3 regions of the Nonomuraea sp. NPDC046570 genome follow, and region 3 is predicted to be linked to each of the others. Evidence: riboswitches for the same ligand, from Rfam matches in the RefSeq annotation. Region 3 holds a riboswitch; each other region holds the start of a gene.
What was found. Region 3 has a riboswitch for cobalamin ahead of ABZ911_RS18810 (ABC transporter substrate-binding protein). Riboswitches for the same ligand answer to the same signal wherever they lie in the genome.
Positions count from the first base shown of each region.

Region 1 (4,091 bases), on a different contig from region 3:
CGAGCGCGGCGGCCGTCTGCGCGGCGGCCGGGGCCGGGGACACGAACGCCCTGGTCCCCGGTTCGACCGCCAGCCGGATCACCCTGGCCAGGCTCGAAGAGTCCGCGTCTTCCGAGGCAGGCGCGCATCCTGCGGGCAGGCCGGAAGGAAAGCGGGGCTCGCGCATGGCCAGGGTGGTCGCGTGCCGGACGAACAGCACCCGGCTCAGCTCGGGGCGGACAGGGGTTCGCCCGCCGGCGCGGGGATGGTATGGCGCGCGGCGCGGTCGCAGGCCAGCCCGAACAGCACCCCGAACGACGCCCAGAACACAAGCTGGGTGCCCAGCGAGGCGAGCCTGAATTCCCAGATCAGCGACCCGGGAAAGCCCTCGGGAACCTCGTCGATCCTCGGCAGCAGGAGCCACGCGACGATCACCGGGATCAGGAACGTCCCGGCGGCCACCCCCCACCGGGCCCACGGGCCGGCGGCCCGGGACACGCGGCGGGTGCTCGCCGCCGAGACGGCGGTCGCGGCCAGGCCGACCAGGACCATGACGACGTACAGGAGGGTACGGTCGCCGATCGTGTCCGGATCGCCCACGGCCGGTGGGTTGGCGGGATATTTCAGGAAGGGAACGAGGACGATGGCCAGGAACGCCGTCGCGGCGGCGGCCAGGGCGAGGCCGCCCTCGGAACGGGGTCCGACGCGCCCGCGCAGCCCGGCGTACACGAGCGCGAAGACACCGCCGACGGACAGGCCGTAGAGACCTGTGGCGAGGAACAGCCCCGCCTTCTGCCCGGGGCGGCTGACCACGGCCTCCTCGCCGTGATCATGCCCTCGGGCGGCCTCGGCCGTACCGCCCTCATGCTCGTGTGCGGCTCCGGCCTCAGCCCCGGACGCGGCGTTGGCCGCGACACCGGATGCGGCTTCAGCCGAGGCGGCTTCTTCGATGGCGATGGCGCTCTCGACGTGCGGCTCGCCGACCACGAACGCGAACGCGCCCGCGACCAGGCCCGCCAGCAGGCCGAGGAGCAGCCCCCTGACCAGCAGGGTGCGTACCACGACAGCCCCTTAGTGGCAGGGCACGCCGAGCAGGTGACGCCCGTCGTGCATGAGTTCGTGGAGGTAGGTACCGGTCTGCGAGATCGCCCCGTTGTCCATCAGGACCAGGTAGGCGATCAGCAGGAACACGGGCACGGCCAGCAACCACGGGCGCAGGCGGGGAAGGGGAACGACGGAAGGAGTGGACAGATCACTCACGGCAAGCCTCCTCAGGGATGACGCGTCCCGACAGGTGAGGTCGCGGCGGCCAAGTGACCTGGCTCGCGGGCTCGTACGTCCCGACTACAGTGGCGCGACCGCACCGGCATCTCACCGGATTTCCCTTCGGCCACCGCGAAATCTACCGGAACGTATCCTTTCATCCCTCTTCCGTCAACACGCGAGCGGGGGTGCCGCACCTTGAACGACACCGTTTTCCCTGCGCCGCCGCTGTGTTGCGATCAACAGGTCATGACCCGCTCCCCGGTCGACGTGGCCAGGCGCGGCGAGGACGGTCTGTGGAGATACCCCGTTCGGCACCGCGGGTGCCGCCGCTAGTCCTTGAGCAGGAGCATGGAGTACTGGACCTCCGAGCCGACCTGTGAGGCGACCAGCCTGGTCAGCCGGTAGCCCTTGGCCGTCATCTCCCGCAGTTTCGCCACATGCCGGGCGGTGGTCATGCCGCTGTAGCAGTACCAGTCGGTGCGCGACTTCTTCCAGATCGCGGTGTACGTGCCGTCCGGCGCGATCGTCACCTCCGGCCGGAGGAAGTCGCGGGCGCGCTTGTCGAACTCGGCCTGGAACTCCTGCGCGCTCTGGCCCGTGGTCACGCTCCACGCGGCGCCCTCGGGGTTGGCGATCCAGGCGGCGTTGAACAGCACCTCGTCCTCGGTGCCGTGGGCGGTGATCCAGGCCGGGATGAGGCCGTCGCCGCGCGCCTGCGCGTTGCGGGAGCTGAGCTGGCTCGGGGTCTGGCCGTGGTAGGCCATGAAGGCGCCGCCGCTCTTCTCCATGACGGAGGCGAACACCGGGCCCGTGTCCCCGTCGTGCGCGACGGCGATCGTCTCCGCGTAGCCCTTGGCCGACCACTGGTCGAAGAAGTCCTGGTAGGCGGATCCGGACAGGCCGTGGGCGGTCACGTACGGCGGGCCGGGCGCCTCCCGCCACAGGGCGGTGTACCCGCGGTCGGTGATGGAGAGGGAGAGCAGGCGGAACCCGGCGGCGCGTAACTCCTTGACCTGCCGACCGTGTTCCTCGGGGGTCACGTCGTAGTAGGCGCGGGTGTCGCCGTCGCTGACCGCGGGCGGGGAGTCGGTCTGCGGGGGCTGGCCGGGGTCGGCGGTGCCGCCGTCGCCCGGCGGGGCGGGATCGGTGGTGGCGCCGTCGCCGGGCGCGGCGGGGTCGGTGGTGGAACCGTCGCCGGGTGCGGCCGGGGCGTGGGTGCCGTCGTTGCCGGAGTCGGGCGGTGAGGAGCCCCCGTCGTCCGCCGGGGGTGTGGTGATGGTCGTGACGGGTTTGTCCGAGGTGGTGAAAGACGCGTCGCCGTACCGGACGAAGGCCAGCGCGGTGGCGGTGGCCAGCAGGGCCGCGGCCACGACGGCCGCCGTCCGGTAGTGGCGGCGGGCCCTGCTCCTGCGCACCGCCTCCGTGTCGGCCCCGGCCGGGGCGCCGCCGACCAGCCGGAGCAGGATGTCCGTCGAGCCGGGCCGGTCGGCGGGCCGCTTGGCCAGTGCCGCGGCCACGACCGGCCGGATGCTGTCGGGGATGAACCCGAGGTCGGGCTCGTCCGTGACGATCCGCCGCATCACGGCGGCCATCTCGCCACCCTCGAACACGTGCCTGCCGCGTGCCGCGTAGGCGACCACGGCACCCCACGCGAACACGTCGGCCGCCGCGCTCGCCCGCTCCCCCTCGAACACCTCCGGCGCCATGTACAGCGGTGTGCCGACCAGCTCGCCGGTCGAGGTCATCGTGCCGTCCGGCAGGCGCGCGATGCCGAAGTCGATCAGGCGCGGGCCGTCGGGGCCCATCAGCACGTTGTCCGGCTTGACGTCGCGGTGCACGATGCCCGCCTGGTGGATGGCGGCGAGGCCGGTCGCCAGCCCGGTCGCCAGCCGGTGCACCGCGTCCGGGTGCAGCGGACCCCGGTCGGCGACCAGCTCACGCAGGCTCGGGCCGTCGATGTACTCGCTGACGATGTACGGCGGGGAGCTCTCCAGGTCGGCCTCGACGACCCTGGCCGTGAAGGCGGGCGTGGTACGGCGAGCCATCTCCAGCTCCCGCGCGAGCCTGGCCAGCATCTCGGCGTCGGCCCACGCGGGCAGATGCGGCACCTTGACCGCGACCAGCCGCCCCGACTCGTCCTCGCCGAGATAGACGACCCCTTGGCCGCCGCTGCCCAGCTTGGCGGTCAGGCGGAAGCGCCCGATGACCGTCGGATCCGATGGCTGCAGCGGCTGAGTCCCCCTCATCCCAGGAGGTATACCGCAACGACCGCCTTCCCGTCACAGCCGGCCCTCGATCATGATCATTCCGTGATATTCGGGTGACCGGCGAGGCGGCCCAGCGTGGCCAGGCCCTTCACCGTGGCGTGCGCGGGTTCGCGGGCCGGGGTGGCGGTGACGCGCAGCGCGGTGCGGAGCCGTTGGGCCAGCTCCGGCTGCGCGGCCCCGCCCCCGGTGAGCCGGACCCCGGCCCGAGCCGCCGCCCGGTCGCCGGCCGGCAGCCGCCCGATCAGGTCGCCCACCATGGCGACGACCCGCTCCAGGTCGTGCCCGGGCAGGCCGGCGGAGGAGCGCAGGGTGATCTGTACGGCCCCGGCGTCGGCGACCCCGGCGTCCCGGATGACGACGGCCTCGACGATCCCCGCCCCCACGTCGATCAGCAGCCTGGGCCGCGGCCCCGTCACGTCGAGACCGCTGCCCACGGCCGCCGCCAGCGGCTCCTCGACGAGCGAGACCGGGCATCCGGCGACGCTCCCGACGGCCGCCCGCGCGGCCCGCCGATCGAGATCGGACGCGGCCACCGGCACCCCGACCAGCACCCGCTCCAGAGGCCGGGCGCCGTCCCGG
Region 1 covers NZ_JBEYZF010000003.1:234,931-239,021, forward strand. The annotation lists gene ABZ911_RS07160 (histidine phosphatase family protein) at 1-199, opposite strand, end outside; gene ABZ911_RS07165 (CbtA family protein) at 205-1,041, opposite strand; gene ABZ911_RS07170 (CbtB-domain containing protein) at 1,051-1,239, opposite strand; adenosylcobalamin (AdoCbl) riboswitch at 1,243-1,391, opposite strand; gene ABZ911_RS07175 (protein kinase) at 1,575-3,491, opposite strand; gene ABZ911_RS07180 (rod shape-determining protein) at 3,548-4,091, opposite strand, start outside.
Region 1: another riboswitch for cobalamin. It lies ahead of ABZ911_RS07170 (CbtB-domain containing protein); the one in region 3 lies ahead of ABZ911_RS18810 (ABC transporter substrate-binding protein).

Region 2 (4,091 bases), on a different contig from region 3:
TTCTCCACGAGGTCCGGCCGGACCCCGGGGGCCGGTTCCGGCCCGAGGAGCAGCGAGGTGACCGGTCCCGCCGCCTCCGGCGCCCAGTCGCGCTCCTCCATCGCCTCCACCAGCGCGCGGGCCGTCGCCTCGGCCCGGTCCACGCCGCCCAGCCCCGCCGACCCGTCCTCGGCCAGCCCCAGCGCCTCGCGCAGGCCCGGCAGCGTCTGCGCGCCCGCCCACATCTGCCGGGCGCGCAGCATCGCCAGCACCAGGTCCACCCGGACCTTGCCCGCCGGAGCCTCGCCCAGCACGTGCAGGCCGTCCCGGATCTGCGCGTCCTTCACCTCGCACAGCCAGCCGTCCACGTGCAGCAGGAAGTCGTCGAACTCGGTGTCGTGCGGCCGGTCGGCCAGCCCCAGATCGTGGTCCAGCCGCGCGGCCTGGATCAGCGTCCAGATCTGCGCCCTGATCGCCGGCAGCTTGGCCGGGTCCATCGCCGCGATCGAGGCGTGCTCGTCCAGCAACTGCTCCAGCCGGGCGATGTCCCCGTAGGTCTCGGCGCGGGCCATCGGCGGCACCATGTGATCCACGAGTACGGCATGCGCCCGCCGCTTCGCCTGCGTCCCCTCACCCGGATCGTTCACCAGGAACGGGTACACCAGCGGCAGATCCCCCAGCGCCGCGTCCGGCCCGCACGAGGCCGACAGGCCCGCCGACTTGCCCGGCAGCCACTCCAGGTTGCCGTGCTTGCCGACGTGCACCATCGCGTGCGCGCCGAACTCGCCCGCCAGCCAGCGGTAGGCGGCCAGGTAGTGGTGGCTGGGCGGCAGGTCCGGGTCGTGGTAGATGGCGATCGGGTTCTCGCCGAAGCCGCGCGGCGGCTGCACCATCACCACCACGTTGCCCGCCCGCAGCGCGGCCAGCACGATGTCGCCCTCGTGCACGAACAGCTCGCCCGGAGGCGGGCCCCAGTGGCGTTCCATCCCCTCGCGCAGATCGGCCGGGAGGGTGCGGTACCAGCGTTCGTAGGAGGCCGCCGAGATGCGCACCGGGTTGCCGGCGAGCTGCTCCTCGGTGAGCCAGTTCTGGTCCTGGCCGCCGGCCGCGATGAGCGCGTGGATCAGCGCGTCGCCGTCCTGGTCGGCCACGCCGGGGAAGCCCTCGCCCAGGTCGTACCCGGCCTTCTGGAGCCGGGCCAGCAGCCGCACCGTGCTGGCGGGGGTGTCCAGGCCGACCGCGTTGCCGACCCTGGAGTGCTTCGTCGGGTACGCCGAGAGCATCACGACGAGCTTCTTGTCCGCGTTCGGGACGTGCCTGAGCAGGCCGTGCCGTACGGCGGTGCCCGCCACCCGGGCCGCCCGCTCGGGGTCGGCGGCGTACACGGTCAGGCCGTCCTCGTCGATCTCCTTGAAGGAGAACGGGACGGTGATGATGCGGCCGTCGAACTCGGGGATCGCCACCTGGGAGGCGGCGTCCAGCGGGGACAGGCCGTCGTCGTTCTCCTCCCACGCCTGGCGGCTCGTGGTCAGGCAGAGGCCCTGCAGGATCGGCACGTCCAGCCCGGCCAGCGCGCCCACGTCCCACGCCTCGTCGTCGCCGCCCGCGCCCGCGGTGGCCGGGCGGGAGCCGCCGGCCGCGAGCACGGTGACGACCAGGGCGTCGGCCGCGCGCAGCGTCTCCAGCAGGGCGGGCTCCGCCGTACGCAGGGAGGAGCAGAAGATCGGCAGGGCCTGCCCGCCCGCGTCCTCGATCGCCGCGCAGAGCGTCTCCACGAAGGCGGTGTTGCCCGCCATGTGGTGCGCGCGGTAGTAGAGCACGCCGACCGTGGGGCCCTCCTGGGTGCGCGGCTGGCGGTCCAGCGGGCCCCAGGTCGGGGTGGGTTCCGGGGCGGCGAAGCCGTGGCCGGTGAGCAGCGCGGTGTCGCTCAGGAAGGCGTGCAGCTCGGCCAGGTTGGCCGGGCCGCCGTAGGCCAGGTAGGCGTGCGCGTCGGCGCAGGTGCCCGCGCTGACCGTGGACAGCTCCATCAGCTCGGCGTCGGGCGCCTGCTCGCCGCCCAGGATCACCACCGGGCGCGGGCCGGACAGCAGGTGGTCCAGGCCCTCCTCCCAGGCGCGGCGGCCGCCCAGCAGGCGCACCACGACCAGATCCACCCCGTCGAGCAGGGCGGGCAGGTCCTCGGCCGTCAGCCTGGCCGGGTTGCCCAGCCGGTAGGCCGCGCCGCTCGCGCGGGCGCTCAGCAGGTCGGTGTCGGAAGTGGACAGCAGCAGGACCACATTGCTCGTAGAGCGCACGGGGTTCCTCCCTCGGGGTCCTCGCCCCGGTCGTGGATGTCACGACGGCAGAAGTCTCCTGGCTCCCGGATCGACGCTCACCCCTGACCTTCCAGCCCGTTTCCGGGCCGTGGCCTGTGGCGGGGGTCGCTCCCCGGTTACAGTGGCGGGACCGCGCCGGTTTCTCACCGGCTTCCTTCATGCCGTCGCCTGATGATGAGACTACGGCAGCAGGATTCAATGCAAGAAACTGGCGTTAACATCCTCAGCGTGTCCAAAGCCGACTTTTCCGGACGTGTACGCCCTGATGCCTGTCCGGGGGCGCTCCAGGTGCACACCGCCGCCGACGGGGCGCTGGCCCGTGTCCGCCTTCCGGGCGGCGCCGTCTCCGCCACGCAGCTCGACGAGCTGGCCTCCTGCGCGGACTTCCTCGGGTCGGGGGTGATCGAGCTGACGTCGCGGGCGAACGTCCAGGTGCGGGGGTTGCGCGACCCCGCGGCGTTCGCGGCCCGGATGGCGGCCATCGGCCTGCTGCCGTCGGCGACACACGAACGCGTCCGCAACATCGTGGCCTCACCGGTGTACGGCCCTTCGAGCGTGACCGACGTCCAGCCGCTGGTGACCGCCCTGGACCTGGCGATCCGCGCCCGCCCCAGACTCGCCGAGCTGCCTGGGCGCTTCCTGTTCGCGCTGGACGACGGGACGGGGGATGTGGTCGGCCTGGGCGCGGACGTGACACTCACCTGGCGGGCGCCTGATGACCGGGCGGGAGGCGTCGGGGCCGGGCAGGTGCTGCTGGCCGGGGCCGATGTGGGGCTCGCGGCGGAGCCGGGCGCGCGGGCCGTGACCCTGATGGTCGCCGCCGCCGAGGCGTTCCTGGACGAACGCGCGGCCCAGAACTCGGCGGCATGGCGCATCCGCGAGCTGACAGACGGCCCCACCCGGCTCGCCGCCCGACTCGCCCCGCACGCCACCAACCCGCACGCCACCGACCCGACCGCTGCGGAAGCGGTTGGCGGGGTCGGGGCACCAGGCGTGCGACGGCAGCGGGATGGGCGGGTGGCGCTGGAGGTCGTGGTGCCGCTCGGACGCCTCTCGGCAGCCCAGGCGCGAGCCCTCGCCACCGCCGCCCGCACTCCGGACGGCGAGGCGCCGGTACGGCTGACGCCCTGGCGCACCGCCATCGTGCCCGGTCTCACTCCCGCCCAGGCCGCCCACCAGATCGAGGCGCTCGTCGCGGCGGGCCTCGTCGCCGACCCCGCGTCCCCCTGGGCGGGCCTCACCGCGTGCACCGGCAGTCCCGGCTGCGCCAAGTCCCTGGCGGACGTCCAGGCGGACGCGGCGAGCTGGGCCACGGAGCAGGAGACGGCACGGCATGCCCAGGAAGCGGCCCACGCCCAGGAGGTGGAGCGGGTGCTGCCCGTGCACTGGGTCGGGTGTGAGCGGCGGTGCGGGAGGCCCGGAGGACGGGTGGTCGAGGTGGTGGCCACACCCGAGGGCTACCGTGTCGAGGTCGGCGGGGCCCGCCGTACCACCGGAGACATGAAGGAGGCGGGCGCCGTGGTGGCGGCCGTCAGAGGGGGAACGTGAGCGAGTACATCCGCGAGGGCGCCGAGATCTACCGGCAGTCCTTCGCCACGATCAGGGCCGAGACCGACCTCACCCGCCTGCCGCCCGACGTGGCCCAGGTGGCGGTCAGGATGGTGCACGCCTGCGGCATGACCGACCTGGTCGACGACCTGGACTGGTCGCCGGGCGTGGTGGCGGCGGCGCGGGCAGCCCTGCGCCGGGGGGCTCCGGTGCTGTGCGACGCGATGATGGTCGCCTCCGGCGTGACCA
Region 2 covers NZ_JBEYZF010000003.1:225,028-229,118, reverse strand. The annotation lists gene cobN (cobaltochelatase subunit CobN) at 1-2,255, opposite strand, end outside; cobalamin riboswitch at 2,306-2,493, opposite strand; gene cobG (precorrin-3B synthase) at 2,523-3,842, shown strand; gene ABZ911_RS07130 (precorrin-8X methylmutase) at 3,839-4,091, shown strand, end outside.
Region 2: another riboswitch for cobalamin. It lies ahead of cobN (cobaltochelatase subunit CobN); the one in region 3 lies ahead of ABZ911_RS18810 (ABC transporter substrate-binding protein).

Region 3 (4,091 bases):
GCCCAGTTGTTCGCCCGGCGCAGTGACCCGCTGGGGCGGCTGACCGCCAGGGAGCGCGAGGTGCTCGCGCTCATGGCCGAGGGGCTGGGCAACACCGCCATCGCCGAGCGGCTGGTGGTGAGCGACGGCGGCGTACAGAAGCACATCCGCAGCATCTTCGCCAAGCTCGACCTGGCGCCCACCGACCAGTTGGACCGCAGGGTCGCGGCGGTCCTGCACTACCTGGACGGCTGACGGGGACCTCCAAGTCAGATACCAGTGGGACACCAGTGACGCTGAGTAGCCTGTGTCATTCTTTCCGAGAAAGGCATATCTACATGAAGAGGACAGCGTTACTGCTGAGCACCATCTTGCTCAGTGGGCTGCTGGTTACTCCCCCGGCCGTCGCCGCGCCCGCCGTCAAGGTGGCGGTCGCCAAGGTCAAGGCCTCTTCCACCGCGGACTCCGGCGACTGCCCCACCACAGTGGGCTTCTCCGCGACCGTGTCGGCCAAGGGCAAGGGCACGGTCCGCTATCGCTGGGTACGCGGTGACGGCACCAAGGGATCGATCAAGAGCTTCACCGTCGGCGGGAGCCGCAAGGTCACCGTCCGCGACCGGCAGACCTTCGAGGAGTCGGTGAAGGGCTGGCAGGCCGTCGAGATCCTCGGCCGCAAGGGCCTGTCGCGCAAGGCGCACTTCAGCGTCGTCTGCGCGAGCCCGGCCAAGGTGTACGACGCCGCGCACCGGCTTCCCGCCCACGCCACCAAGCCGCTCGTGGCCGCCGCGGACGTGGACGTCACTCCCCCGGCCTACAGCGGTGCCTGCCCCACGACCGTGCGCTTCACCGGCACCATCCAGGTGTCCAGGACCCCGGCCCGCGTGGCCTACCGGTGGGTGGACAGCGCCCAGGGCGACGGGCCCGTCGAGTACCTGGACTTCCCCGCCGGAGGCCCCCGCCTCAAGCAGGTCGTCTTGCCGCTCAGCGTTGGCAGCACCACTGGCGGCTGGAAGGCCATCCGGGTGACACGGGGGCACGACTCGGGCCGCGCCACCTACCAGGTGACCTGCACCAGCACACCCACCCCCACTCCCACCCCCAGCTCCACAGGTACCCCCACCCCGGGCCCGACGGACCCGCCGCCGGCGAAGCCCGTGGCCGCCATCCCCTACCTGACTCCCGGCGACTACGAGGGCACCTGCACGGCTCCCATCGAGTACAACGCGTGGGGCACCATCCAGTTGCCCGCCGGGCCGGCCACCACCGTCACGTACCGGTGGATTCTGAACGGCTCGCCGTGGCAGGAGGAGCGGATCGACTTCACCGAGAGCGGCAGTGCTCGCTCCAGGTACGTGTTCGGCAGGTTCTCTCTGAATGACCAGCAGTCCGGCACTCACACCCTCGGCCTCATGGTGGAGGGCGGCTCCCGCGAGCCCGTCGAGCGGACGTTCGTACTCAAGTGCCTGACCGAGTCCCCGCCCGTGACCGTGGCCCTCGGCAAGATCGACCACCTCGTCAGCTACCCCGACCCTGACTGCGACGAGTCGCCGCGGGTCGCGGTGGACGTGACACTGACCCTGGACCGCGCCGGGGAGGTGGAGTACCGCTGGCTGGTGGCCGGACGCACCTTCGCGAGCAAGAGGGCCCTCGGTGCTGGGACGACCAAGATCGTGGGAGGCACGCACCTGGTGGCCACCAGCGGCATCGCCCGCTTCGAGGTGCTCAACCACAACAAGCCGGTGAAGGAGATCTCCTACACCGTGAAGTGCCTGCCCAAGTAGTCGTGGCACGCCCGTGCCCCCGCCGCCACGGCGGGGGCACCCACTTTCAGGGAAACGTCACCCGACGACCCGCCCCGGAGAATCCAGCCACACCTGCCGCCCCTCCGGCGTGACCGTCATCCCGAACCTGTCCCGCCAGGCCCAGCCGTACGGCACGGCCCGGATGCCGCACGTGACGTGGGCTCGGTCGTAGGGCACCCGCCCGGGGCAGCCGCGGCCGCGTGCCCGTGCCGATCTCCAGCACCCAGGGCCACTTCCGGGATGAACGCGTGCCGGGGCACCGCGAAACGCCCACGCAGTGGTCCTTGATGTGGGTGTGCGACCATGGGCGGCGTAGGCGACGGCGGACGAGGAAGTCGGTGTGAATCCGGCGCGGTCCCGCCACTGTGATCGGTGAGCGAACTCCGATGAAGCCACTGCCCGGGTGCGGGTGGGAAGGCCGGAGGGAGCTTTGACCCGAGAGCCAGGAGACTCACGCGGTCGCCTCCTCAGAGAAATTGGGGCGGATCTCCCCAAGAGAGGAACGGTGGTCGCCATGCCGCTCATCGGTGTGCGGTCCTTCGGGCTGCCCGCGTCGCGACCCTCTTGTGATGATCCGGCTCCTTGCCCCTCCCGCTCATCGGGTGCGACCCGTGAGTGAAAGGACCCGTTCATGACGAGCCGACGCTCGCTCGCGTTCCTCCTGTCCGTCCTGCTGGCGACGGGCTGCGGAACCAGCGCTCACACCACCACTCAGCCCACCGCGCCGTCCGCCGCGGGCTTCCCCCTCACCATGACCAACTGCGGCGTGACGACCACCTACCAGCGGCCGCCGCAGCGGGCGGTCACGCTCAACCAGCACGTCACCGAGATCATGCTCGCGCTCGGGCTGGAGAAGTCGATGGTGGCCACGGCCTACCTCGACGACCGGATCCTGCCCGAGTACGAGAACGCCTACAAGGGGATCAAGGTCCTCGCCGAGCAGTACCCCTCGTACGAGGCGCTGCTGTCGGTGGAGCCGGACTTCGTGTACGGCGGGTTCGACAGCGCCTTCGACGAGAAGGAGGGGCGCGGCCGGGCCGTACTGGCGGAGGCCGGGATCACCTCGCGGGTGAACGGTGAGGAGTGCCCGGCGGGGCCGGTGACGGCGGCCCAGGTCGAGGAGGAGGTTCGGGCGGTCGGCAGGATCTTCGGGGTGTCCGACCGGGCGGAGCGGCAGGTGGTCGCGATGCGGGGGGTGCTGGACGGGGTCAAGGCCAAGATCGGGCGGGTCGAGCCGGTCAAGGTGTTCGTGTACGACAGCGGCGACAAGACGGCCTTCACGGCGGGCGGTGCGGGCATCGGCAACGAGATGATCAAGCTGGCCGGGGGGACGAACCTGTTCGGCGACCTCGGCAAGGCCTGGGGGAACGTCTCGTTCGAGCAGGTCGCGGAGCGGGCGCCCGAGATGATCGTCATCTACGACTACGGCGACCAGTCGGTGGAGGCGAAGAAAAAGTTCCTGCTCGGCAATCCGGCGCTCAAGGACGTGCCCGCGATCAAGAACCAGCGGTTCGCGGTGTTGCCGCTGTCGTCGGCGGTGCTGGGCGTGCGGGTGCCTTCCGGGGTGGAGGCGCTGGCCCGCCAGTTGCATCCGGATCTTTTCGCGTGACCGAACGCGGGCGCGTGCCGTACACGCTGGTTCTGGTGGTGTTGTCCGTCGCGGTGGTCGTGGCGGGGACGGCGGGGGTCGCGGTTGGGTCGGTGCGGCTGCCGTTCGGGGAGGTGTGGGGCATTCTGCTGCATCGGGTGTATCCGCCGCTGGTCGAGCCGAGTTGGGCGCCGGTTCGGGAGACGATCGTGATGGATGTCCGGGTGCCCCGGATCCTGCTGTGCGGGGTGGTGGGGGCGGGGCTGTCGGTGTGCGGGATGGCGCTGCAGGCGCTGGTGCGCAACCCGCTGGCCGACCCGATGCTGCTGGGGGTGTCGTCTGGGGCGACGGTCGGCGCGGTCGTCGTGATGGTGCTGAACGTCTCGCTGCTCGGGGCGTTCTCGCTGCCGCTGGCCGCGTTCGTCGGCGCCTTCGCGGCGCTCGTGCTGGTCTACTCGCTGGCCCGCTCCGGCGGGCGGATGACCACGGTACGGCTGGTGCTGGCCGGAGTCGCCACCGCCGAGGTGCTCTCGGCGGTCGCCAGCTACCTCATCATCACCTCCAACGACCCGCACAAGGCCGACGCGGCCCTGCGCTGGATGCTGGGCGGGCTGGCCGGAACCACCTGGGACCTGCTGTGGATCCCCGCCGCGGCGGTACTGCTCGGGACCGGGGTGCTGCTCGGCGTCAGCCGTCCGCTCAACCTGCTGCTGGCCGGCGAG
Region 3 covers NZ_JBEYZF010000010.1:212,014-216,104, forward strand. The annotation lists gene ABZ911_RS18795 (response regulator transcription factor) at 1-234, shown strand, start outside; gene ABZ911_RS18800 (hypothetical protein) at 318-1,760, shown strand; gene ABZ911_RS18805 (hypothetical protein) at 1,818-1,958, opposite strand; cobalamin riboswitch at 2,108-2,234, shown strand; gene ABZ911_RS18810 (ABC transporter substrate-binding protein) at 2,413-3,390, shown strand; gene ABZ911_RS18815 (iron ABC transporter permease) at 3,387-4,091, shown strand, end outside.